One region of the Dactylosporangium cerinum genome, then DNA from elsewhere that is predicted to be linked to it. Evidence: riboswitches for the same ligand, from Rfam matches in the RefSeq annotation. Region 1 holds a riboswitch; the other holds the start of a gene.
What was found. Region 1 has a riboswitch for glycine ahead of gcvT (glycine cleavage system aminomethyltransferase GcvT). Riboswitches for the same ligand answer to the same signal wherever they lie in the genome.
Positions count from the first base shown of each region.

Region 1 (11,692 bases):
GCCGAACAGCTCCGCCCGCACCCGCCCGACCGCGAGAAGGTCCAATGTGGACGCGAAGCGGCGGGCGGCGCGCATCGGGCCGACGGTGTGTGACGAGGACGGGCCGATGCCGACGGAGTACAGGTCGAACGCGCTCAACGCCACCGGGCTCACCCGACCAGTGCGGCGTAGGCGGTCGCGTCGAGCAGGTCCGGGGTGCCGGCGACGCTGAGCCGGAACAGCCAGCCGCGCCCGTACGGGTCCTCGTTGACCAGCCCCGGCTCGGCGGCGAGGAGGGGGTTGACCTCGACCACGACGCCGCCGGCAGGGGCGACGAGGTCGCTGACGGACTTCGTGGACTCGATCTCGCCGCAGGGCACCCCGGCGGTGACGGCGGCGCCGACGTCGGGCAGCTGGACGTACACGATGTCGCCGAGGGACGACGCGGCGAACGCGGTGATCCCCACGACGCCGTCGAGCAGCCACTCGTGGTCGCGGGTGTAGGACAGGTGCGGCGGGATCTCGGACATGATGCTCACCTCTGCGAGGAGTAGAAGGGCAGCGTGACGACGTGGGCGTCGACGCCGGTGCCGCGGACGTCGACGGTGAGCCGGGTCCCGGGTGCGGACCAGCCGGTCGCGACGTAGGCCATCGCGACGGGGTGGCCGAGGGTCGGGGAGAGCGCGCCGCTGGTGACGGCCCCGACGGTGGTGCCCTCCGCCAGCACCGGGTAGCCCGCCCGGGGCGCCCGCCGGGTGCCGGTGACCAGGCCGACGAGCGTGGCGAAACCGCCCGTGGCGCGCTGGCGGCGCAGGGCGGCGGCGCCGACGAAGTCCCGTTTGTCGAAGGCGACGACCCGTTCGAGGCCGGCCTGTAGCGGGGTCACCCGGACGGACAGTTCGTGGCCGTACAACGCCATCCCGGCCTCCAGGCGCAGCGTGTCCCGGCAGGCGAGCCCCGCGGGAGACGGGCCGCGGTCGAGCAGGGACCGCCACACGGCCACGGCGTCGGCGGGGCGGCAGTACACCTCGAAGCCGTCCTCGCCGGTGTACCCGGTCCGGGCGAGCAGCACGTCCCGGCCCGCGACCGCGAAGGCCCGGATCCCGTAGTAGGGCAACGGCCCCGGGTCGAGCATCGCCGCGGCGGCCGGGCCCTGCACCGCGATCAGCGCCCAGTCGGCCGACGCGTCGCGGACGTCGACGCCGAAGCCGTCGGCGTGCTCGCGCAGCATCACGTGGACGACCGTGGTGTTGGCCGCGTTGGCCACGACCAGGTAGCGGAGCTCGGCGAGGCGGTAGACGACCAGGTCGTCCAGGACGCCGCCGTTGTCGTGGCAGAGCATGGTGTATCGGGCGCGCCCGACCGGCAGCGTCGACAGCCGGCCGACGAGCGCGTGGTCGAGGAACCGGCCCGCGTCGGCGCCGGTGACCTCGAGCTCGCCCATGTGGGACAGGTCGAACAACCCGGCGGCGCGGCGCACGGCGTGATGCTCGGCGAGCTCGCTCCGGTAGCGCAGCGGCATGCGCCGGCCGGCGAAGTCGGTGAAGGTGGCACCCAGATCGCGGTGCACGTCGAACAGCGGTGTCACGAGAGGCTCCCTGAGTCCGGGTGCCGTCGCGGACGGCACCCCTGCTGGGTGGCCTCCCCGCTCTGTCATCGGAGCCTGAGAGCTTCACCGCCCACGGGAGACACCGTGGGGCGGTTTGCACCGTGGGCGCAGGACAGCTGTCGTCCTGACTTTCCAGAGTCGCCTGACCGCGGCGGTACCTGTGCCTGAGAGATTCTGGGGAGAACGTTGCTCCTTCGGCGCCCCGGTGGTGTCCGGGGGCTCTCCCGTCGCGGGTCGTGCAGCGCGATATGTGGTTGTGATCCAGGACCGTAAGACCCGCCGCGGCGCCGCGTCAAGTCGCAGAAAGTGTTATGGCACGTGCCCGGCCAGGGTCTGCGGGATGGTACGAACCAGGTACCGCAGCGGCAGGAGCGATCGGCGATGGTGCAGACACAGACCGACGAGGTGCTCGTTGCGGCGGCCCGTGACGGGGACCGGGCCGCCGTCGAGGCGCTCGCCGCGCGCTACCTGCCGCTCGTCTACACCGTCGTCGGCCGCGGCGCGGACCGGGATCTCGACGTCGACGACATCGTCCAGGACACGATGATGCGGGTCGTGACGGGCGTGTCCGGGGTGCGGCAGGCGGAACGGTTCCGGTCGTGGGTGGTGACGATCGCGTTGCGGCAGCTCGCCGACGCCCGCGCCGAGGCCCGCCGGTCCCGGCTGAGCCGCGCCGACGACCCGGCCGGCGACGACCGGGAGGACCCGGCGGCGGACTTCGTCGGGCTCACCGTCCTGCGGCAGGTCCTCGACACCGAGCAGCGCGAGATCGCCGAGGCGGCCCGGTGGCTGGACCCGGCGTTCCGCGTGGTGCTGTCGCTGTGGTGGCTGGAGGCCGGCGGGCACCTGACCCGGGCCGAGGTCGCCGAGGCCCTGGAGCTGTCCGCGGCGCACGCCGGGGTCCGGGTGCAGCGGATGCGGGAGCAGCTGGACGTGGCCCGTTCGGTGGTCCGGGCGCTGGATGCGGCGCCGGGCTGCCCGGCGTTGCGGGACACCACATCCGGCTGGGACGGCGAACTGGATCCGTTGTGGCGCAAGCGGATCGCCCGGCACGTCCGGGACTGCCCACGGTGCTCGGAGCGGTCGCGGCGGCTCGCCGCGGCCGAGGGGCTCCTCGCCGGCCTGCCGCTGCTGGCCCCGCCGGCCCCGCACCAGCCCCGCCGGCGCCGCCCCGGTCAGCTTCGGTGTGGCGGGCAGGGTGGTGAAGAACGGCGGCACGCCTGCCGTCTTCGACGCGACGGGCTTCGAGGGCGCGGCCGATCCGAGCCCGCCGGAGCCGGCCGGTTGTTGCGCACCGGCCGGGCCGGCGCTGGGACTGCTTGAAGGCGCCGCGCCGGTCTGCGTGGTGGGGTCGCAGCCCGTCACGGCGAACAGCGCGACGACGGCGAGGCCCGTCGCGGACAGGTGTCGCAAGCTCACTGGATCTCCTTCGGAACACATCGGCTCTGCGCAGACAAGAGACCGGCGCGCCCCGCAGGCCGTAACACTTTCCCTGATGCATTCACCGTGATCCATGCCGCGGGTATCATGTCGGCGGGAGCCGCACAGCGCCGCGGACAGCCTCTGAGCTGCGCCGCAGGCGCCGCCATGCACGTAAACCCGCATCGACGTGACGGAGCTCCCTGTGCAACTTTCAGCCCACATGAAACGCCTCGCCATCGGCGCGGCAGCCGTCCTGACCGCGACCGCCGCCGCGGTCGTCGTCGCCCAGAGTCCCGCCGGCGCGCACGGCTCGGTCACCGACCCGCCGTCGCGCAACTACGGCTGCTGGGCCCGGTGGGGCAGCGACTTCCAGAACCCGAACATGTCCCAGACCGACCCGATGTGCGCCCAGGCCTGGCAGGCCAACCCGGACACCATGTGGAACTGGAACGGCCTCTACCGCGAGGGCGTCGCCGGCAACCACCAGGCCGCCATCCCCGACGGCCAGCCCTGCAGCGGCGGGCGCACCCAGAACGGCCGGTACGCCTCCATGGACACCGTCGGAGCGTGGGTCGCCGCGACGAAGCCGAACAACTTCACCCTCACCCTGACCGACGCCGCCCAGCACGGGGCCGACTACCTGCGCATCTACATCACGAAGCAGGGCTTCGACCCGACCACCCAGCCGTTGACGTGGGCGAGCCTCGAGCTGGTCAACAGCACCGGCCGGTACGCGCCGGCGCCGCAGTACCAGGCGCAGGTCAACGCCGGTTCCCGGACGGGCCGGCACGTCATGTACACCATCTGGCAGGCGAGCCACCTCGACCAGTCGTACTACTTCTGCAGCGACGTGATCTTCACCGGTGGCCCCGGTCCGTCCGGCAGCGCGTCCGCGTCGCCCTCGCGGTCCACCAGCCCGTCGGCATCCGCCTCGGCGTCGGCGTCACCGTCGCGGTCCACCAGCGTCCCGCCGGGTGGCTGCACGGCGTCCTACGCCAAGACCAGCGAGTGGGCCGGCGGCTTCGGCGCCAACGTCACCGTGACCGCCGGCGGCGCCGGCACGAACGGCTGGACGGTCAAGCTGACCTGGGCCAACGGGCAGACGATCACGTCGTTCTGGAACGCGACGATCACCTCGGCCGGGGGCGTCTCGACCGCCGTGAACGCGAGCTACAACGGCAAGCTGAGCGCCGGACAGTCCACGAGCTTCGGCTTCAACGGATCCTGGACCGGCACCAACACGGCACCCACGGTCACCTGCACCGCCACCTGACTTGCCACGCCTAGCCTTTCGAGATAGCTTTTTAAAAAGCTTTCTTGGGAGGTGTACGTGCAACGCCAGGTACTTGTTCAGCACGCCCACGTCGTGCCCGGCAGCGGTCCGGAGCTGCCGGGCACCGACGTCCTCTGCACCGACGGGGTCATCACCGCCGTCGGTGCGGGTCTCGCGGCGCGGGCCGCGCCCGGCTGCGAGGTCATCGACGCGACGGGACTCACGGTGACGGCCGGGTTCGTCGACGCGCACCGGCACGTGTGGCAGGCGCCGCTGCGCGGTGCCGGCGCCGACATGCCGATGTCGCGGTACTTCACGGAGATCCTCGGCGCCGCGCTGTCCTCGCTGTCGGCCGCGGACGCCGGCCGCGCGACGCGGCTCGGCGCGGATGCGGCCCTGAACGCCGGGATCACCACCGTCTTCGACTACAGCAACGCCACCCTGTCCCCCGCGCACACCGACGCGGTCGTGGACGCCTTCGCCGGATCCGGGATCCGCGCCGTGGTCGGTCACGGCCGCTTCGACGCCGACGACGTGCGGCGCCTCGCCGTGCGGACCGGGCGGGTCACCGGGGCTCTGGCTGTCCTCGGCCCGGAGTACGGCGACTGGGACGAGACGGTCGCGCAGCTCGCGTTCGGCCGCGACCTCGGGATGATGGTCTCCGCGCACGTGGGCGGCGCCTGCGTGCGGCGGCTGCACGACGCCGGGCTGCTCGGCCCGGACCTGCAGCTGGTGCATCTCAACGCGGTCACCCCGGAGGACGCGAAACTGCTCGCCGCGTCCGGCACGGCCGTGGTGGTGACCCCGACCGTGGAGGCGGTGATGGGCCACGGCGCGTCCGCATACGAGCGGCTCGCCGACGCCGGGGCCCGGCCCGCGTTCGGGGTGGACGTCGTCATCAACAACCCGCCGGACCTGTTCGAGCCGTTGCGCGACACGCTGCGCACGATGCGGCTGCGGTCGGGTTCGGCGTCGGCACCCGCGGCCGCGGACCTCCTACGGGCGGCAACGCTCGACGGTGCCCGGGCCGTGGGTCTCGCCGACGTGATCGGCACCGTGGAGGTCGGGAAGCGGGCCGACCTGCTGCTCCTCCACGGCCTCGGGCACCTGCGCGGCGACCGGGCCGGGGCGGTCGTGTCGTGCCTGACCGCGCTCGACGTGCGGACCGTGCTCGTCGACGGTCACGTGGTCAAGCGGGACGGCCGCTTGACCACGTGAACTCGCCGTTCCAGCGGGCCTAGAAGTTGTCGGCGGTGCGGATCCGGCCGCGCAGGAACGCGCCGGACTCGCTCAGCGAGGACGGGTTCGTCCAGCTGCCCGCGGCACAGGTGCCGGGGCGGAACGCGGCGCTGCTCTCGTTCGCGTCCGAGTAGGTCCAGTTCGCGTAGCTGATCTTCTTCGAGTCGAGCAGGTTCAGCCAGGTGGCACTGCTGGCCAGGTCCACCGCGCCGCCGCCGGTGTAGGTGACGGTGCCGAACTCGGTGACGAACAGCGGCAGCCGGCCCGCCGCCCGCGACACCACGTTGCGGTAGCTGTCCGTGTGCGACGCGGCGTAGAAGTGGAACGTGTACATGATGTTCGTCGCGTTCACCGGGTTGGCCACGATCTCGTTCTCGTCGGTGCCGTCGGACACGCCCAGCGACGACCAGCCGCGGGTGCCGACGATGACGACCGCGTCGGGGTCGTTGGCCCGGATGACCGGGATGACCTGCTCCGCGTAGGACTTGATGCCCTGCCACGACACGTTGTTGGGCTCGTTGGCGATCTCGTAGATGACGTTCTTCTTGTTCGCGTTGCGCTGCGACACGGCCGCGAAGAACGTCTTCGCCCGGTCCAGGTTGTAGTTCGGGTCACCCGGCGTCAGCGTGTGGAAGTCGATGATCGCGTACATGCCCTTGGACTCGGCGAGGTCCACGTACTGGTTCACCTGGTTCGTGAAGCCGGCCGGGTTCGTCTCGTAGCCCTGCTCCTGCACGTACATCGCGATCCGCAGCAGGTCGGCCTTCCAGTCGTCGGCGAGGGCGGCCACCGAGGCGTTGGTGACGCAGCTCGCGAACCACTGGATGCCGTGGGTGCTCATGCCCCGCAGCTGGATCGCCTTGTTGTTCTGGTTGCACAGGTTGACCCCGCACACGTGCAGCTGCCCGTTGGCCGCGAGGGGCGTGCCACCCTGGGGCGGCGTGCTCGGGCTGGTGCTCGTGCTCGGGCTGCTGCTCGGGGTCTTCGACGGCGTGGGGCTGTTCGTCACCGTGCCGGTGCAGGTCACGCCGTTGAGCGTGAACGCGGTCGGCGTCGGGTTGGCGCCGGTCCACGTGCCGTTGAAGCCGATGCCGGTGGAGGCGCCGGTCGCGAGCGCGCCGTTGTAGTCGAGACTGCGGGCCGTGACGGCGGCACCGCTCTGGCTGAACGTCGCCGACCAGCCCTGCCCGACCCGCTGCCCCGCGTCGGGGAACGTGAAGCCGAGCGTCCAGCCGTTCACGGCGTCGCCGAGGTTGGTGATCGTGATGTTGCCGGTGAATCCGCCCGGCCACTGGTTCACCGTGTACGCGACCCGGCAGCCGCTCGCCGCGGAGGCGTTGACGGCGGGCAGGACGATGATGCCGGTGACCGCGAGGGCGGCGGCGGCGCCCACCGCGAGGAGACCACGTCTGTGCAAGACCTTCATGACCGGCGATCCTGGGCTTCCTTGCACAGTGACGCCAATGACAGACTTGTCCCGGGACATCCCTGACCAGGTCCTTTTCGCAGGTCAGGGGTTATTGTCGCGACCACGACCGCGATGAAACGTTCATGGGCGCTACCGTTGAGGCGTGAGCGGACTGCAGCGGTTTGAGAAGCGTCTCGAAGGCCTGGTCGAGGGCGCCTTCGCCAAGGTGTTCAAGGGCGTCGTCCACCCCGTGGAGATCCTCAACGCGATGCAGGGCGAGGCCAACGCCGGCAAGACCAGCATCCCCGGCGGCCGGATCCTGGTGCCCAACCGCTACGTGATCGCCCTGTCCCCCGCCGACCACGAACGGCTCGCTCCGTATGCCGCCGCGCTCGCCACCGAGCTCGCCCAGTCCCAGGCGGAGTACATCGGCGAGCAGGGCTGGGCCGTCTACGGCGACATCCTCGTCGAGGTCTCCCGCGGCGAGAACCTGGCGTCCGGCCTGTTCCGCGTCGACGCCCAGGTCTACACCGGCGCCGACCAACGCACCCGCCGCGGCCCCGACAGCGGTGTCCGCCTGGTCACCGACGACGGCTACACCCACGCCGTCCAGCGCGGCAGCACCGTCATCGGCCGCGGCGACCAGGCCGACCTGCGCCTCGCCGACACCGGTGCGTCCCGCCAGCACGCCCGCCTCGACTTCGACGGCAACCAGCTCACCCTGACCGACCTCGGCTCCGCCAACGGCTCCCGGGTCAACGGCCACAAGGTGACCTCGGTGACCGTCAACCCCGGCGACGAGATCATCATCGGCACCACCCGCCTCCTGGTCCGCGTCGAGAGCAACTAACAGAAACTAGCTGCCCCACCGCTTCGCGGCGGGTCCCGCTGTTTCCCGCTGTTTCCCGCTGTTTCCCGCCTGTCGCTGCGCGAAAGCTCGCCGCCCCACCGCTTCGCGGCGGGTCCCGCCGGGGGATTCTCACCCCGGACCCCCAATGCTCGCTTCGCTCGCACGACCTGCGCCCTGAAGGGCGCGGTCGACTCGGACGCATGCGCGTGGCAGTTGAAGACCGGGGGCTCAGGTTTCAGGCACTCAAGGTCTGTCGTCTTCCTCGCCCGCCATGCGCGCGAGACGACGGGGGCGGGCCGTCCTCCCGAAAACCCCGTCGATCACCAATGTGCCCACAGTCCAGGAAGCACGGACAGCGCCCGCACCCATCGGACGGGCCCGCCTCCGTCGTCTCGCGCGCAAAGCGGGCGAGCCAGACGAAGGACCTTGAGTGCCTCCAAACCTGAACCCCCGGTCCTTCAACTGCCACGCGCTAGCGTGTGCGTCGACCGCGCCCGCCAGGGCGCAGGTCGTGCGAGCGAAGCGAGCATTGGGGGTCCGGGGTGAGAATCCCCCGGCGGGACCCGCCGCGAAGCGGTGGGGCAGCGAGCTTTCGCGCAGCGACAGGCGGGAAACAGCGAACATGCGGCCCGCGTTCGGAGAACGCGGGCCGCATGTTTTGCTGAACTGTCAGCCGCCGGTGATGACGAACTGTGAGCCGGGCTCCTTGACGATGTTGCCGTCGGCGGAGTTGGTGATGGTCACGTTCGTCAGGTTGGCGTTGCCGCGGGCGCCCGACATGGCGAGGATGCCCGCGCCGTTGTTGGACTTGTCGATGCGCACGTTGGTGATGGCGACGTTCGGCATGTTGCCGCCGCCGTTCTTGAACTGGATGCCGTCGTAGGTGGAGTCGTAGATGTCGGTGTCGCGGATGGTGACGCCGACGATGTCCAGTGAGGACGGGAAGAGCGTGATCGCCCCGAACTCCTGGTCCTCGTTCCAGAACACGCCGCCGCAGCGGTACAGGCCGTTGTTGGAGATGACCGTGGTGCCGCTGAAGGGCTGCGGCGAGTGGTCGGTGGCCAGCATGATGCCCGGGTAGTTCATCGTGTCGGAGACGAGGTTGTTCTCCGCGCCGTTGCCGTAGCCGCCGTAGATGGCGATGCCGTTGGCACGCCACGGCAGCTGGACGGTGTTGTTGGTGAAGTGGTTGTCGTGCGCGATGTCCAGCGTCGCGTCCTTCACCCGCGGGTTCGCCCAGATCGCCAGGGAGTCGTCGCCGGTGGTGCGGAACGAGGAGTTGAACACCTTCGAGTTGCGGCTGCCGTTGGAGAAGTTGATGCCGTCCGCGAACGTGTCACGGATGCGCATCCCGGTGAACTCGAGGCCGTCGGCCGGGTTCCAGTACGCCGGGGTGTCGCTGTAGTCGCGGCCGACCCAGGCGCCGACGTTGACGTGCTCGATCCAGACGTTGCTGATCTTCGTGTTCTTGCCGAAGCGCCCGTTGAGGCCGTGGCCCCGGTTGGCGCGGTTCTGGGTACCGCCGAAGATCGCGAGGTCGGAGATCTGGGTGCTGTCGTCGATGTCGAAGCCGACGTTGCCCTCGTGCGGGTGGTTGATGTTGCCCACCACGTTCTGCGGCTCGGTCAGCGTGTAGAGCTGCGAGTGCCACATGCCGGCACCGCGGATGGTGACGTTGCGGATGCCCTTCTGGTTGTACTGGCCGCGGGTCGGGTCGACGGACAGGATCTTCTGCTCCTGCCGCCACTGCCCGGCCGGGATCCACACGCAGCTGATGACGCCGTTCATGTCGTCGTTGACGGCCCGCTGGATGGCGGCGCTGTCGTCGACGCCGTCGTTCGGGACGGCACCGTACGTGGTGATCGACGTGCAACCGGCCGGCTGGCTGAGCGCCGGCGCGACCTGCTCCAGGTCGATCAGGTCGATGTAGTAGAAGGACGCGTTGTCACCGGCGTCGCGCTGGAGCTTGAACTTGGTGCCGGCCGGGTAGGACGACGCGAGCAGCGCGTGCGACTCGTCGAACAGGCGGCGGGCGTTGGCCTGCGGCGAGTTCGACAGCGACTCGGTGTCGTCCGTCGTGCCGTAGAGCCAGCTGTACTTCGACGACAGCGTGATCTTCTGGACGAAGACGTTGTTGGCGTAGAGGCTGATCGTGTAGTCCGCGCCGCCACCGGACGCGGAGTCCGGCACGGAGTTGCGCACCACGATGGAGTTCGCCTGGTTGGTCGAGGTGACCTCGACGTAGTTGCCCTGGCTGTTCAGGCGCACCGACGCGCGGCCCGAGGACTCGGTGCCGAAGTTGGTGTGCCCGAAGGTGCGCAGCGGGTCGGCGGTGACCAGGGTGCCCTGGTAGTTGCCGGCCTCGGCCTCGTAGGAGGTGTACGGCACCGCGGCGCCCCGGCCGACCACGATGGACTGGGTCAGCGAGTTGTTGCTCTCGTTGGTCTCCGTGACCACGTTCGTGGCGTCGGCGGTCGCGGTGATGGTCGCGCCGCCGCTGGTCGCCGTCCAGGTGCCGCTGACCGCGACGTTGACGGTGGCGCCGGCCGCGATCGAGGCGGTGGTGCCGTTGAGCGTGGTGCCGCCGACCGTCACCCGGGTGACGCTGGAGACGCCGCTGGCGGTGGTGCCGCGGTTGTTGACCGCGACGGTGAAGCTGACGGCCGCGCCGACCGCCGGGTTCGACGGGTTCGACGAGACGCTCAGCACCTGCAGGTCCGGGCCGGGCGCCTGCGAGACGACCAGCTGCGAGGTGGCGGTGAAGGCGTTGTTGGACTCGTCCTGCTCGGCGACCGTGTTGGCCGGGTCGACCGTCGCGGAGACGGGGTAGCTGCCCTGCGCGCGGGTGCCGGCGTTGACCGTGACGGTGGTGGACGCGCCGGCGGCCAGCGCACCGACGTTGGCGGTCCCGGCGGAGGTCCCGCCGACGTTCACGTTGACCGTGGTGGCGGCCGATGCCGCGGTACCGGCATTGCGTACCGTGGCGGAAACGGTGACCGCGTCGACCTCGGACGGGGCGGACGGCGACCAGGTGAGGCCGGTGACCACGAGGTCCGGGTTGGGCGCCGGGGTGCCGATGACCTGCAGCTCGGCGACCTGGCCGCCGGGTGCGCCGTTGTTGGTGAAGATCTGCAGCTGCACGTCGGCGACGCGGCCGCTGACGGGGATCGTCACCGTGTTCTGGTTCGCCGACGGGCTGAAGCCGTAGTCGGCGCGGGCCTTGAGCGAGGTGAAGCCGGTCGCGGACTGCTCCCGGCCGAGGACCTGGATGGCCTGGGTGCGCGGTCCCCACGCGGTGTCGGGGTTGAGCTTGACGACGACCGAGCTGACGTCGGCGTTCGAGCCGAGCTTCACCGTCAGGATGCCGGGGAAGCCGTTGGACTCCCAGTACGAGCCGACGTTGCCGTCGTTGGCGTTCGTGGCGACGAACGTGAACACCGACGAGTTGGCCTCGATGGCCTTGCCCTGGGCCAGGTTCTGCCCGTTCGGCGGGGTGGTGCCGGTCCGCGTCACGTGGTTGCTCTCCGCCGACGTGTTCCCGGCCGGGTCGGTCGCCTTCACGTAGTACTCGACGGTCGCGGTGTCCGGCTGCGTGTCGGTGTACACCAGGACGGTGCCGCCGACGGTCGCCCGCAGCGAGCCGTTGGCGAAGATCTGGTAGCTGGCGATGCCCGACGCGGACGTCGACGCCGTCCAGGTCAGCCGGATCTGCCCGGAGGCCGGCTGGGTGTACGCGAGGTTCCCCGGTGCCGTCGGCGGCTGCACGTTGCCGGCCGCGCCGTAGATCTCGAACTCCGACAGCTGCCCGGCGGGCCAGCCGTTGTTGGCGGTGATGGTGACCCGCACGTAGCGGACGCTGGCGGCGGTGAAGTTGATGGTGACGACGTTCGCGGAGGCCTGGTTGAACACCCG
Region 1 is NZ_JBHSIU010000130.1:373,501-385,192, reverse strand. It holds gene ACFPIJ_RS59720 (L-serine ammonia-lyase) at 1-144, opposite strand, end outside; gene gcvH (glycine cleavage system protein GcvH) at 150-509, opposite strand; gene gcvT (glycine cleavage system aminomethyltransferase GcvT) at 515-1,567, opposite strand; glycine riboswitch at 1,620-1,730, opposite strand; glycine riboswitch at 1,731-1,825, opposite strand; gene ACFPIJ_RS59705 (sigma-70 family RNA polymerase sigma factor) at 1,970-2,911, shown strand; gene ACFPIJ_RS59700 (lytic polysaccharide monooxygenase auxiliary activity family 9 protein) at 3,231-4,283, shown strand; gene ACFPIJ_RS59695 (amidohydrolase family protein) at 4,341-5,501, shown strand; gene ACFPIJ_RS59690 (cellulase family glycosylhydrolase) at 5,521-6,948, opposite strand; gene ACFPIJ_RS59685 (FhaA domain-containing protein) at 7,094-7,780, shown strand; gene ACFPIJ_RS59680 (CARDB domain-containing protein) at 8,450-11,692, opposite strand, start outside.

Region 2 (11,692 bases), on a different contig from region 1:
GCCGAGGCCGAGATCCGCGACATCGGCGCCGCCTCGTGGCTCAACCGGCAACTGGCCCCGGCCACCATCGACGACTCGGCGTGCGACGCGCTGCTCACCCGGTACCCGCTGATCGGCCTCGACATCGCCGGCATCCGCGCGAAGGTCAAGGCCGGCGCGCTGAAGTTCGGCGCGTGGGACGCGATGCAGCAGCTCGGCTCCGCCGCCGTCGCGCGGGCCGCGTGGAGCAAGCGGCAGCTGCTCGAGGTCATGGTCGACGTGTGGTCCAACCACCTCAACGTCACCTGCCCCTACGGCGAGGTGTGGGACAGCCGCGCCGCCTACGACGGCCTGATCCGCAAGCATGCCCTCGGCCGGTTCGCTGACCTGCTCAAGGCGACCGCGACCGCCCCGGCGATGCTGTCCTACCTGGACAACCGCAGCTCCACCAAGGCCAAACCCAACGAGAACTACGCCCGCGAGCTCATGGAGCTGCACACCGTCGGGCTCATCTACACCGAGGCCGACGTCAAGGACGCCGCCCGGCTGCTCACCGGCCTCACCGTCGACAAGACCACCGGCCTGTACAAGTTCGACGCCACCCAGCACGCCACCGGCGCCGTCACCGTCCTCGGCTGGCGGCACGACAACGCCACTGCCGGCGGCGGCGAGGCGGCGGCCCTCGCGTTCGTGGAAATGCTCGCCCAGCACCCGGCGACCGCCGAGCGCATCGCCCGCAAGCTCTGCGTCCGCTTCGTCTCCGACGACCCACCGGCCGCGCTCGTTTCCCGTCTGCAGCAGGTGTACGTCCAGCAGAAGTCAGCGATCGGCCCGGTCCTGCGGGCGTTGTTCACGTCCCCGGAGTTCGCCGCCGCCATCGGGGCGAAGGTCCGCACCCCGTTCGAGGACCTGGCCGCCACCGTGCGGGTCCTCGGCCTGCAACCCGAGGCGACCGGCACCGACGGCGTCCGCGGCCTGTACAACTACCTCGTCGACGCCGGCCGCGCGCCGATGCGGTGGGCCCCGCCGAACGGCTACCCAGACGTCGCCGCCGCCTGGACCGCGCCGTCCAGCCTGCTCGTGCGCTGGAACGCGCACCTGAACCTCGCCGCCGGCTGGTACCCGAAACCCCTCGTGCGCCCCGCGTCGATGCTCGCGTCGCTGGTCCCGTCGCTGCCGGCCACGCACGGCGCCTTCATCGACGCCCTCGCGACCCGGCTCGTCGGCATGCCCCTGCAACCGGCGCACAGCGCGGCGCTGCTGAGCTTCGTCGGCAAGACGGCGGCGAGCCAGCTGAAGGCCACCGACGCCGCCGTCGCCGGCCGGCTGCCGCACCTCATCGCCCTCATCCTCGACTCGCCCTACTTCCTGGCCAGGTGACCGCTATGACGCTGCCTTCCTCCTGCTGCACCCCCGACGCGACCGGTCTGTCCCGGCGGGGGCTGCTCGGCCGGGCCGCCGCCATCGGTGCCGGCGCGGCCCTCACCGGGCTCGTCGGCGAGGGACTCGCCACCCGGCTGGCGTTCGCAGGTACCCCGTACACCGGCGACACCATCGTCGTGCTGTCCTTGCGCGGCGGCTTCGACGGGCTGTCCGCCGTCGTGCCGATCGGCGACCCCGACTACTACACCGCCCGCCCCACGATCGCCGTGCCGAAGGCGTCGGTGATCGCCGGGGACGGCACCTTCGGGCTCAACCCGGCGTTCGCGCCGCTGCTGGCCCGCTGGACCGCCGGCACGTTCGGCGCGGTCCACGCCGTCGGCCAGCCCAACCCGTCCCGCTCGCACTTCCAGGCGATGGAGGACCTCGAGCGGGCCGCCGCCGGCACGTCCGTGCGCACCGGCTGGCTCGACCGGATGCTCGGCGTCGCCGGCGCCACCGCCCCGACGGCCGGGGTCGCGATGGGGGCCACCAGCCCCGCGCGGCTGTTCGCCGGCCCGGCCCCCGACGTGTCGATGGCCGCCGTGGACACGTTCAAGCTCGCCGGCAACGACGCGAAGACCCCCATGGCGGCGACCCTCGCGAAGCTCTTCGACGGCGCCCCGGCGGTCCTGGCCGACCCGGCCCGCGCCGTCAACGCCACCCTGGGCACCGTCGCGGCCCTCGGCGCGTACACCCCGGCCGCCACCTACCCGAACACCGCGCTCGGCAAGGCGCTGCGCGACGTCGCCCGCCTGGTCAAGGCCAACGTCGGGCTGATGGCAGCGACCGTCGACTTCGGCGACTGGGACATGCACGAGGGCCTCGGCACCGCCGTCAAGGGCCAGCGGATGCACGACCACCTCACCGAGCTCGCCCTCGCCCTGGAGGCGTTCGCCACCGACCTCGGCGCCGCGTTCAACCGGGTCACCCTGGTGACGCTGAGCGAGTTCGGCCGCCGCGTCGCGGAGAACGGCTCCCGCGGCGTCGATCACGGCAACGGCAACGCCATGCTCCTGCTCGGCGGCGGCGTGCGCGGCGGCCGCGTCCACGGCACCTGGCCCGGCCTCGCCCCGGCGAAGCTGACCGCAGGTGACCTGGCGGCCACCACCGACTACCGCTCGGTGATCGGCGAGATCCTTCAGCGCCGCTGCGGCCTCGGCGCCCTGGGCGACGTGTTCCCGGACGTGACCCCGTCCTCCTACGGCCTGGTCGCCGCGCGCTGATTTTTTCAATTCAGGCAGGCTTGTGTGTCGAGAAGGTGGCGGCGGCTCCGTCCCAGGGGTGCAACGCCGCATTCTTGCGGCCTTTCGGAGGAGAGCGACCTTGAAGTACCTGCTGCTGAAGCACTACCGGGGCGGTCCGAAGCCGGCGCACGAATACGCGCCGATGGACCAGTGGACGCCGGAGGAGGTCGACGCGCACGTGCAGTACATGCGCGACTTCGCGGTCCGACTGCAGGAGACCGGTGAGCTCGTCGACGAACGTGCCCTCTCGCCCGAGGGCGCGTTCGTCCGGTCCGACGGCGAGAACCGTCCGCCGGTGACCGACGGCCCCTTCGTCGAGACCAAGGACCTCGTCGCCGGCTGGATGATCATCGACGTCGAGTCCTGGGACCGCGCCGTCGAACTGGCCGGCGAGCTGTCGGCCGCCCCCGGCCCCGGCGGCCGGCCGATCCAGGAGTGGCTGGAGGTCCGGCCGATCCTCACCATGTCGCTGACCGATCCGGAGTGAACGTATCCCTGCTGCGGGACCTGGTGCCCGCAGTCATCGGTGTCCTCGTCCGGCGCGGAGCGGACTTCGCGTCGGCCGAGGACGCCGTGCAGGAGGCCCTCATCAAGGCCCTGTCGACCTGGCCGGACGACCCACCCCGCGACGCGAAGGGGTGGCTGGTCGCGGTCGCCTGGCGCAAGCACCTCGACGTCGTGCGCGCCGAGGCGTCCCGGCGCGGCCGGGAGCTCGCCGTGGAGGCGCTCGCCCCGGACGGCCCGGCCCTGGCCACCGACGACACGCTGCGCCTGTACTTCCTGTGCGCCCATCCCACCCTGCCATCCGCCGCCGCGGTCGCCCTGACCCTGCGCGCCGTCGGCGGCCTGACCACCCGGCAGATCGCCGCGGCGTACCTGGTCCCCGAGGCGACCATGGCCCAGCGCATCAGCCGGGCCAAGAAGCGCCTCGCGGGCCTGCCGCTCGACCAGCCCGGCGACCTCGGCACCGTGCTGCGCGTCCTGTACCTCGTCTTCAACGAGGGCTACAGCGGCGACGTCGACCTGGCCGCCGAGGCGATCCGGCTGGCCCGGCAGCTGACCACCCTCACCGACGAGCCCGAGGTCGCCGGGCTGCTCGCCCTCATGCTGCTGCAACACGCCCGCCGCGCCTCCCGCACCGGCCCCGGCGGCCGCCTCGTGCCCCTCGCTGCACAGGACCGGTCGCGCTGGGACACCACCCTCATCGCGGAGGGCGTGACGATCCTGCAGAGCGCCCTGGCCCGCGACCGCCTGGGCGAATACCAGGCCCAGGCCGCGATCGCCGCCCTGCACGCCGACGCCCGTTCGGCCGAGGAGACCGACTGGGTGCAGATCGTGGAGTGGTACGACGAGCTGCTCACCCTGACCGGCAGCCCCGTCGTGCGCCTCAACCGCGCGGTGGCCCTCGGCGAGGCCGACGGCCCGCAGGCGGGCCTGGCGGCTCTGGCGGCCGTGGATCCGTCCGTGCCCCGCTTCACGGCCGTGTCGGCCCACCTGCACGAACGCGCCGGCGACCTGGCCCGCGCCGCCGACCTCTACGCCGAAGCCTCCCACGCCGCCCCGAGCCTCCCGGAACGCGACCACCTCACCCGCCAGGCCGCCCGCATCCGCCACCACCTGCGCCCCCGGACACCCCCGTGACCACCACCCGGTCACGGTGGCTCGATCGATCGTGCGACCACCTGGTTGATGAGTGGCTCGTGGACACCAGCTATCAACCAGGTGGTGGCGGTTTCCCGCAGTTCGGGAAGCGCGGGCAACGGCCGCGTCCAGTCCGAGGACCGCAACGCGATGCTGCCGGAGGCGGTTGGGGGAGTGTGGCCGCGCTCGGGCACGGGGTGGTGAGTCGGACAGCGGGTCCGGGTATCGTCCCGGCTGGTCCGTGAGGATCGGGGGCCGACCCGAGGAGGATCATGAGGCGCAGTGCCGCGCTGGCGGTCATGGTGATGGTGGCGGTGACCGTGAGCGGTTGCAGCTCGTCCGGAGGTGCCGACGCCGCCAAGGCCACGGGCCCGTCGGGTGCGTCAGCCGAGTCCGGCGCGCAGGGCCTGTCGCCCGGCGCCGTGCCGGGGTCGTCCGGCCCATCGGGCGCCGCGTCCTCAGGCGCCGCCCAGGCCGGCTGCACCATCTTTCCCGCGGACAACGTCTGGCACGCCGACGTGTCGAAGCTGCCCGTGCACCGTGACTCCGCGGCCTGGGTGGCCAGCATCGGGGCGTCCGCGCACGCGCATCCCGACTTCGGCGCGGGGCTCATCGACGGCGCGCCGTTCGGCATCCCGGTCACCACCGTCGGCGCGGGGCAGGCCACGGTCAAGGTGACCTTCGAGTACGCCGACGAGAGCGACAAGGGCCCCTACCCGGTCCCGCGCAACGCCCGCGTCGAGGGCGGCCCGAACGCCGACGGCGACCGGCACGTCATCGTCCACGACACCGCGGCGTGCAAGGCGTACGAGCTCTTCGACGCCCACCCGAACGCGGACGGCTCCTGGAAGGCCGGCTCGGGTGCCGTGTTCGACCTGCGCCGCAACGACCTGCGCAAGGCCGGCTGGACGTCGGCGGACGCGGCCGGGTTGTCGATCCTCGCCGGGCTGCCGCGCGCCGACGAGGTCGCGGCCGGCCGGATCGACCACGCGATCCGATTCACCGCGCCCCGCACGAAGAAGGCCTATGTCTGGCCGGCCCGCCACGCCGCCTCGTCGGCCACGGACCCGGCGCTGCCTCCGATGGGCGCCCGCTTCCGGCTGAAGGCTTCCGTCGACATCTCCAAGTTCCCTCCTCAGGCCCGCGTGGTGGCGCAGGCGCTCAAGCAGTACGGCGCGATCCTCTCCGACAACGGATCTCCGTGGTTCTTCTCCGGCACCCAGGACGACCGGTGGAAGAACGACCAGCTCAACGCCTTGAAGGGCCTCTCCGGCAAGGACTTCGAGGCGGTCGACGGTTCGCTGCTGATGGTGGACGCGAACTCCGCCCGCTGCCGCCCCTGAATCATAACCTAGCTTCCTAGGACGCACCAGCCGCTGTGGCGTCGCCCACGCAGAAGCGACCATGGTCAGATTCGCGGCACTTGGTAGATTGGGCATGCCGGCAATACCCGCGCGGGAGAGACCGTCTGCACCCAGGACGGCGCCGAAGGGGCAAATCCTCCCCGGAACCTCTCAGGCAGAAGGACCGCGACGGGTTGGCACCTCTGGAGGCCACACGACAGAGGGGGAGGGACGTGCGCACCCCCGACCCCGGATCCGAAAGAGTGTGGCCAATGACCAATTTCGCCAGCCGGCACATCGGACCATCCCCGGACGAGCAGTCCCGGATGCTCAAGACCGTCGGGTATGACTCGGTCGAGGCGCTGATGACGGCCGCCATCCCGGGCTCCATCCGCTGGCACCAGCCCCTCGCGCTGCCCCTCGCGGCGTCCGAGGCCGAGGTGCTGGGGGAGCTGCGGGCCCTGGCGTCGGCCAACCGCACCCTGGTCAGCATGATCGGCCTCGGCTACTACGGCACCCACACGCCGCCGGTCATCCTGCGCAACGTGCTCGAGGACCCGTCGTGGTACACGGCCTACACGCCGTACCAGCCGGAGATCAGCCAGGGGCGGCTCGAGGCGCTGCTGAACTTCCAGACGGTGATCACGGACCTGACCGGTCTGCCGGTCGCCGGTGCGTCGCTGCTGGACGAGGCGACCGCGGCCGCCGAGGCGATGACCCTCGCCCGCCGGTCGTCGAAGGTCAAGGCCGACGTCTACGTCGTGGACAAGGACGTCCTGCCGCAGACCCTCGCGGTGATCCGGACCCGCGCCGAGCCGCTGGGCATCACCGTCCACGTGGCCGACCTGACCGGGAACCAGAGGCCGGAGGAGTACTTCGGCATCCACCTGCAGTACCCGGGCGCGTCCGGCGCGGTCCGCGACTACGAGCGGCTGACGGCGGAAGCCCACGAAAAGGGCGCGATCGTCACGTTCGCCGCGGACCTGCTCGCGCTGTGCCTGCTGCGCGAGCCGGGTGCGTTCGGCGCGGACGTCGCGGTCGGCAGCGCTCAGCGGTTCGGGGTGCCGATGGGCTTCGGCGGGCCGCACGCCGGGTACATGTCGGTCCGCAAGGGCCTGGAGCGCACGCTGCCCGGCCGGCTGGTCGGCGTGTCGAAGGACGCGGACGGCGCCCCGGCCTATCGGCTGGCGCTGCAGACCCGTGAGCAGCACATCCGGCGGGAGAAGGCGACCAGCAACATCTGCACCGCGCAGGTCCTGCTCGCCGTGACGGCCAGCATGTACGCGGTGTACCACGGCCCGGACGGGCTGCGGGGGATCGCCTCGCGCACCCACGACATGGCGGTGCGGCTGGCTGCGGGGCTGCGCGCCGGCGGGGTCACCACGGAGCACGACGCGTTCTTCGACACGGTGACGGCGGTCGTGCCGGGCAACGCGGAGCAGGTGACGAAGGCCGCCGCGGACCGTGGGATCAACCTGCGGCAGGTGGACGCCGACCGGGTCGGGATCGCGTGCGACGAGACGACGACGTTCGGTCACCTGCGCGACGTGCTGGCCGCGTTCGGCCTGTCGCACGTCGACGTGACGGCGCTGGACACCGCCGACGTGGTGCCGGCCGAGCTGCGGCGCACCAGCGACTTCCTGTCGCACCCGGTGTTCGGCACGCACCGCTCGGAGACGGCGATGCTGCGGTACCTCAAGCGCCTGTCGGACCAGGACTACGCGCTGGACCGGGGGATGATCCCGCTCGGCTCGTGCACGATGAAGCTCAACGCGACCGTGGAGATGGAGCCGATCACCTGGCCCGAGTTCGCCAACGTGCACCCGTTCGCGCCGGCGTCGCAGACGCAGGGATACCGGAAGCTGATCGGCGACCTGGAGCAGTGGCTGGCGGAGGTGACCGGCTACGACGCGGTGTCGCTGCAGCCGAACGCCGGCTCGCAGGGGGAGCTCGCCGGGTTGCTGGCGATCCGGGCGTATCACCACTCGCGGGGCGACACCGAGCGGGACATGTGCCTCATCCCGTCCAGCGCGCACGGCACGAACGCGGCCAGCGCCGTGATGGCCGGCATGCGCGTGGCCGTCGTGGCGTGTGACGAGCTGGGCAACGTGGACCTCGGCGACCTCGAGGCGAAGATCGAGCTGCACCGGGACCGGCTGGCCGCGATCATGGTCACGTATCCGTCGACGCACGGGGTCTACGAGACGGGCATCGCCGACCTGTGTGCCAAGGTGCACGAGGCGGGTGGCCAGGTGTATGTCGACGGCGCGAACCTCAACGCGCTGCTCGGCTATGCCAAGCCGGGGCAGTTCGGGGCGGACGTGTCGCACCTGAACCTGCACAAGACGTTCTGCATCCCGCACGGCGGTGGCGGTCCCGGGGTCGGCCCGGTGGCGGTCCGCGCGCACCTGGCGGCGTTCCTGCCGTCGCACCCGATCCTGGACGCGCAGGCGCCGGTCGGGCCGGTGTCGGCGGCGCCGTGGGGTTCGGCGGGGATCCTGCCGATCCCGTGGGCGTACCTGCGGCTGATGGGCCCGGACGGCCTGGCCAAGGCGACGGCGACGGCGGTCCTCGCGGCGAACTACGTGGCGGCGCGGCTGCGGGAGCACTACCCGGTGCTGTACAGCGGCAGCGAGGGCCTCGTCGCGCACGAGTGCATCCTGGACCTGCGCACGATCACGAAGGCGACCGGCGTGAGTGTCGCGGACGTGGCGAAGCGGCTCATCGACTACGGCTTCCACGCCCCGACGATGTCGTTCCCGGTGACCGGCACGCTGATGGTCGAGCCGACGGAGAGCGAGGACCTCGCGGAGCTGGACCGGTTCTGTGACGCGATGATCGCGATCCGTGCGGAGATCGACCGGGTCGCGGCCGGTGAGTGGCCCGCGGGGGACAATCCGCTGGGCAATGCGCCGCACACGGCCGCGGCCGTCACCGCCGACGAGTGGTCGCACGCCTACCCGAGGTCGCTGGCCGCGTATCCGGCCGGCGTGTCGGTGGCGAAGTACTGGCCACCGGTACGCCGGATCGACGACAGCTACGGCGACCGGAACCTGGTGTGCTCCTGCCCGCCGGCATCAGCCTACGAGGAGTGACTGACTACTGAGGGTGACGAATCAGGCGGCTCGGACCAGGACGTGCATGGCCGGGCCGCGGTGCGGTTCGATCACGCTGCAGTCGGGGAGAAGCTCTCCGGTGTCCTCGAAGATGATCACGCCGTTGCACAGGAGGCTCCACCCTTGTTCGGGGTGCGCGGCCATGATCCTGGCGGCTTCGTGGTCCGAGTCGGCGGCTGAGGGACACGATGGTTGGTGCTGGCAGAGCATCGGGGGTCTCCGATTGAGAGGTTCAGTTGAGGCCTGTGTGGTTGTTCACATGACCAGGGATGCACGCTACTACGGCCAACGACACAATTCCGAACACGTCACGACACAACTCGGGGATAATCCGCCATTCGTATGAGCACATTAGGACCGGTCGTCGGGTGCCGGCCCGGGTTGGTGGAGCTTCACCCTCCCGGGTCTGCCTCGTCGTGCATCCCACATCTATGGGAGCGTTCCCGACTCGAGTGGCATTCCCGCGACGGCGGGGACCCGCTGTCGATCCTCACGGCGTTCCTCACCGCCGCCGGACTTCCCGTCAACGATGTCTCGCGATCACGCACCGTGACGGACACGCTGTGCGGCGCGGCGGTGCTTCTCGCGCCGCCGTCGCGGGTCGCGTCCCCGGCACCGGCGGTGCCGGACCTCGTCGCGGTCGTCTACGGCCACACCCCACCGCCGGCGCGTCCCGGCGCCGGGCCGCCGGCTGCGCGGGCCGGTGGCACGGCGGCGCCGTGGACGCCGAGCTGGAGCGCTGCCGAGCATGCGGCCGCGGTCGAGGCGGTCCGGGACGCGATCGCGCGCGGCGACGTCTACCAGGCCAACGTCGTCGGCCACGCGAGCGCTCCGTTCGCCGGTGACCCGCGGGCGGCGCTGGCCAGGGTCGCGGCCCTGCCGGGCGCCCGCTACGGCGGTGTGCTGTGCGGTGGGGGCACCCGCGAGACCCCGGCCTGGTGGATCGCGTGCGCGTCGCCCGAGACGCTCGTCGAGGTCACCGACGGGCGGGCGGTGACGCGGCCGATCAAGGGCACCCGGCCCGCCACCGATCGGGGCCGTGCGGACCTGCTGGCCTCCGTCAAGGAACGCGCCGAGCACATCATGATCGTCGACCTGGAGCGCAACGACCTCGGCCGGGTGGCCCGCACCGGCACCGTCCGCGTCGATGAGCTCTTCGCCATCCGCCGCTGGTCCCGGCTGTGGCAGGCCGAGTCGACCGTCAGCGCCCGGCTCGCGCCCGGGGTCGGCCTCGCCGAGCTGCTCGGTGCGGTGTGGCCGGGCGGTTCGGTGACCGGCGCCCCGAAGCTGGCCGCGATCGACGTGGTGAGCGCCCTGGAGCCGGTCGGGCGCGGCCCGAGCATGGGCGCTGCCGGCTGGATCGGGCACGGCCCCGACGGGCGGCTGCACATCGACCTGGGTCTGACCATCCGCACGGTTGCGGTCGCCGACGGGCGCGCGCACGTCTGGGCGGGCGGCGGCATCGTCTGGGACAGCGACCCGGCCGCCGAGGTCGCCGAGGCCGCGGCGAAGACCGCCCCGATCAAGGCGGCCCTGACCGCCTGACCCGCGAGGAGCGGGCGGCGGCCAGGGCCGATGCCGTGCGTCAGGCTTCGCGTCAGACCGTGCGTCAGACCTTGCCGAAGATCGCCGTGAGCAGCACCTCGTTGATGTCGAACGCGGTCTTCGAGGTGTACAGGGCGCCGCCGCTGACCCGGGAGATCTCCTGCAGGGCCGCGAAGTCGGCGTCGTTGCCGTATCCGACGGTGACGATCGGCACCTTCTTGTCGCTGGTGGCGTTCGCCTCGAGCTTCGGCCGAAGCTGGTCGAGGCTGAGGCCGCCGGTGGGGTCGTCGTTCTTGCCGTCGGTCATGAGCACGACCAGGTTGGTGGCGCCGGGCTTGTACGCGTCCACGACCGCCTGTTGCGCGGCGGCGGCGGTGTCGTACAGGCCGGTGTCGCCGATCGGGGCGAGCTTGTCGATCGCGGTGACCATCTGGTCCCGGCGGGGTTTGCCGTTGACCTGGTCGCCGACGCGGCCGATCGGGATGAGCTGCTTGTAGTCCTGCTGGCCGTTCTGCCGGGTGGAGAAGACCCACAGGCCGGCGTCGACGTCGCCGTCGAACAGCTGCACGGCCTCGCGGGCGGCGTCCTTCGCCAGCTGCATGCGGTTGCGCCCGGTGCCGGGGACCTGTTCGGCCATCGAGCCGGAGATGTCCAGCACGATCAGGACGTTGGTGGGGCGGGTCAGCGCGGTCCACGAGTCCATCGACTGCTTCACCGACTCGGGCAGCAGCACCGCCCGTGGCACCGTCTTGAGCTTGGCGCTGAACGCGTTGTTGCCACTGATGGCGGTGCCCGCGTCGCGGTTCGGGTCACGGAACCCGGCTTCGAGGAACACCTTGCGCCCGTCGGGGCCGCGCAGGTACGCCAGGAACTGCCGGGCGACGTCCTGCTTGTCCTTCTCCGCCCACGGGGCGTCCAGGACGAGGTACGGGTTGTCGGCGTCGGCGCTGCCGTTGGACGGGTACACCGCGACGAGCGGGACCTTCGGGTTGGTCTTGTTGTACGCCAGCACGTCCTGCTCGAGGGCGGGGAACGCCGAGACGAACGCCAGCGCTTTGGCCGCGTCCTGGTCGTCGGCCTTGGCCAGGTCGTCCAGCAGCTGCGCGGTGGTGTCGGTGTAGACGGCGCGTTCCTGCTTGAGCTTGGCGAGGGTGGCCTGCTCCTCGGCGGTGACCTCGCCGTCGTCGTTGCCGTCCAGGATCGCCATCAGGGCGAGCAGGCCGGCGGTGGACTGCAGCGGATCGCTCATCCCGAACTTGAACTTGCCCCAGTCGCCCTTGCCGTACTTCGCCCAGCCCTGCGGGTCGGCGGCGACCTTGTTGATGACGTCCTGCCAGGACAGTTCGCCGCCGGGCCAGCCGAGGGCCTCCGCCATCGGCTTCGGCATTGCCAGGACCGACGG
Region 2 is NZ_JBHSIU010000046.1:100,658-112,349, forward strand. It holds gene ACFPIJ_RS34260 (DUF1800 domain-containing protein) at 1-1,359, shown strand, start outside; gene ACFPIJ_RS34265 (DUF1501 domain-containing protein) at 1,365-2,624, shown strand; gene ACFPIJ_RS34270 (YciI family protein) at 2,725-3,132, shown strand; gene ACFPIJ_RS34275 (RNA polymerase sigma factor) at 3,129-4,286, shown strand; gene ACFPIJ_RS34280 (hypothetical protein) at 4,559-5,629, shown strand; glycine riboswitch at 5,732-5,826, shown strand; gene gcvP (aminomethyl-transferring glycine dehydrogenase) at 5,902-8,724, shown strand; gene ACFPIJ_RS34290 (DUF5999 family protein) at 8,746-8,955, opposite strand; gene ACFPIJ_RS34295 (chorismate-binding protein) at 9,088-10,290, shown strand; gene ACFPIJ_RS34300 (substrate-binding and VWA domain-containing protein) at 10,355-11,692, opposite strand, start outside.
Region 2: linked by a shared signal. The riboswitch ahead of gcvP (aminomethyl-transferring glycine dehydrogenase) and the one ahead of gcvT (glycine cleavage system aminomethyltransferase GcvT) in region 1 are both predicted to bind glycine.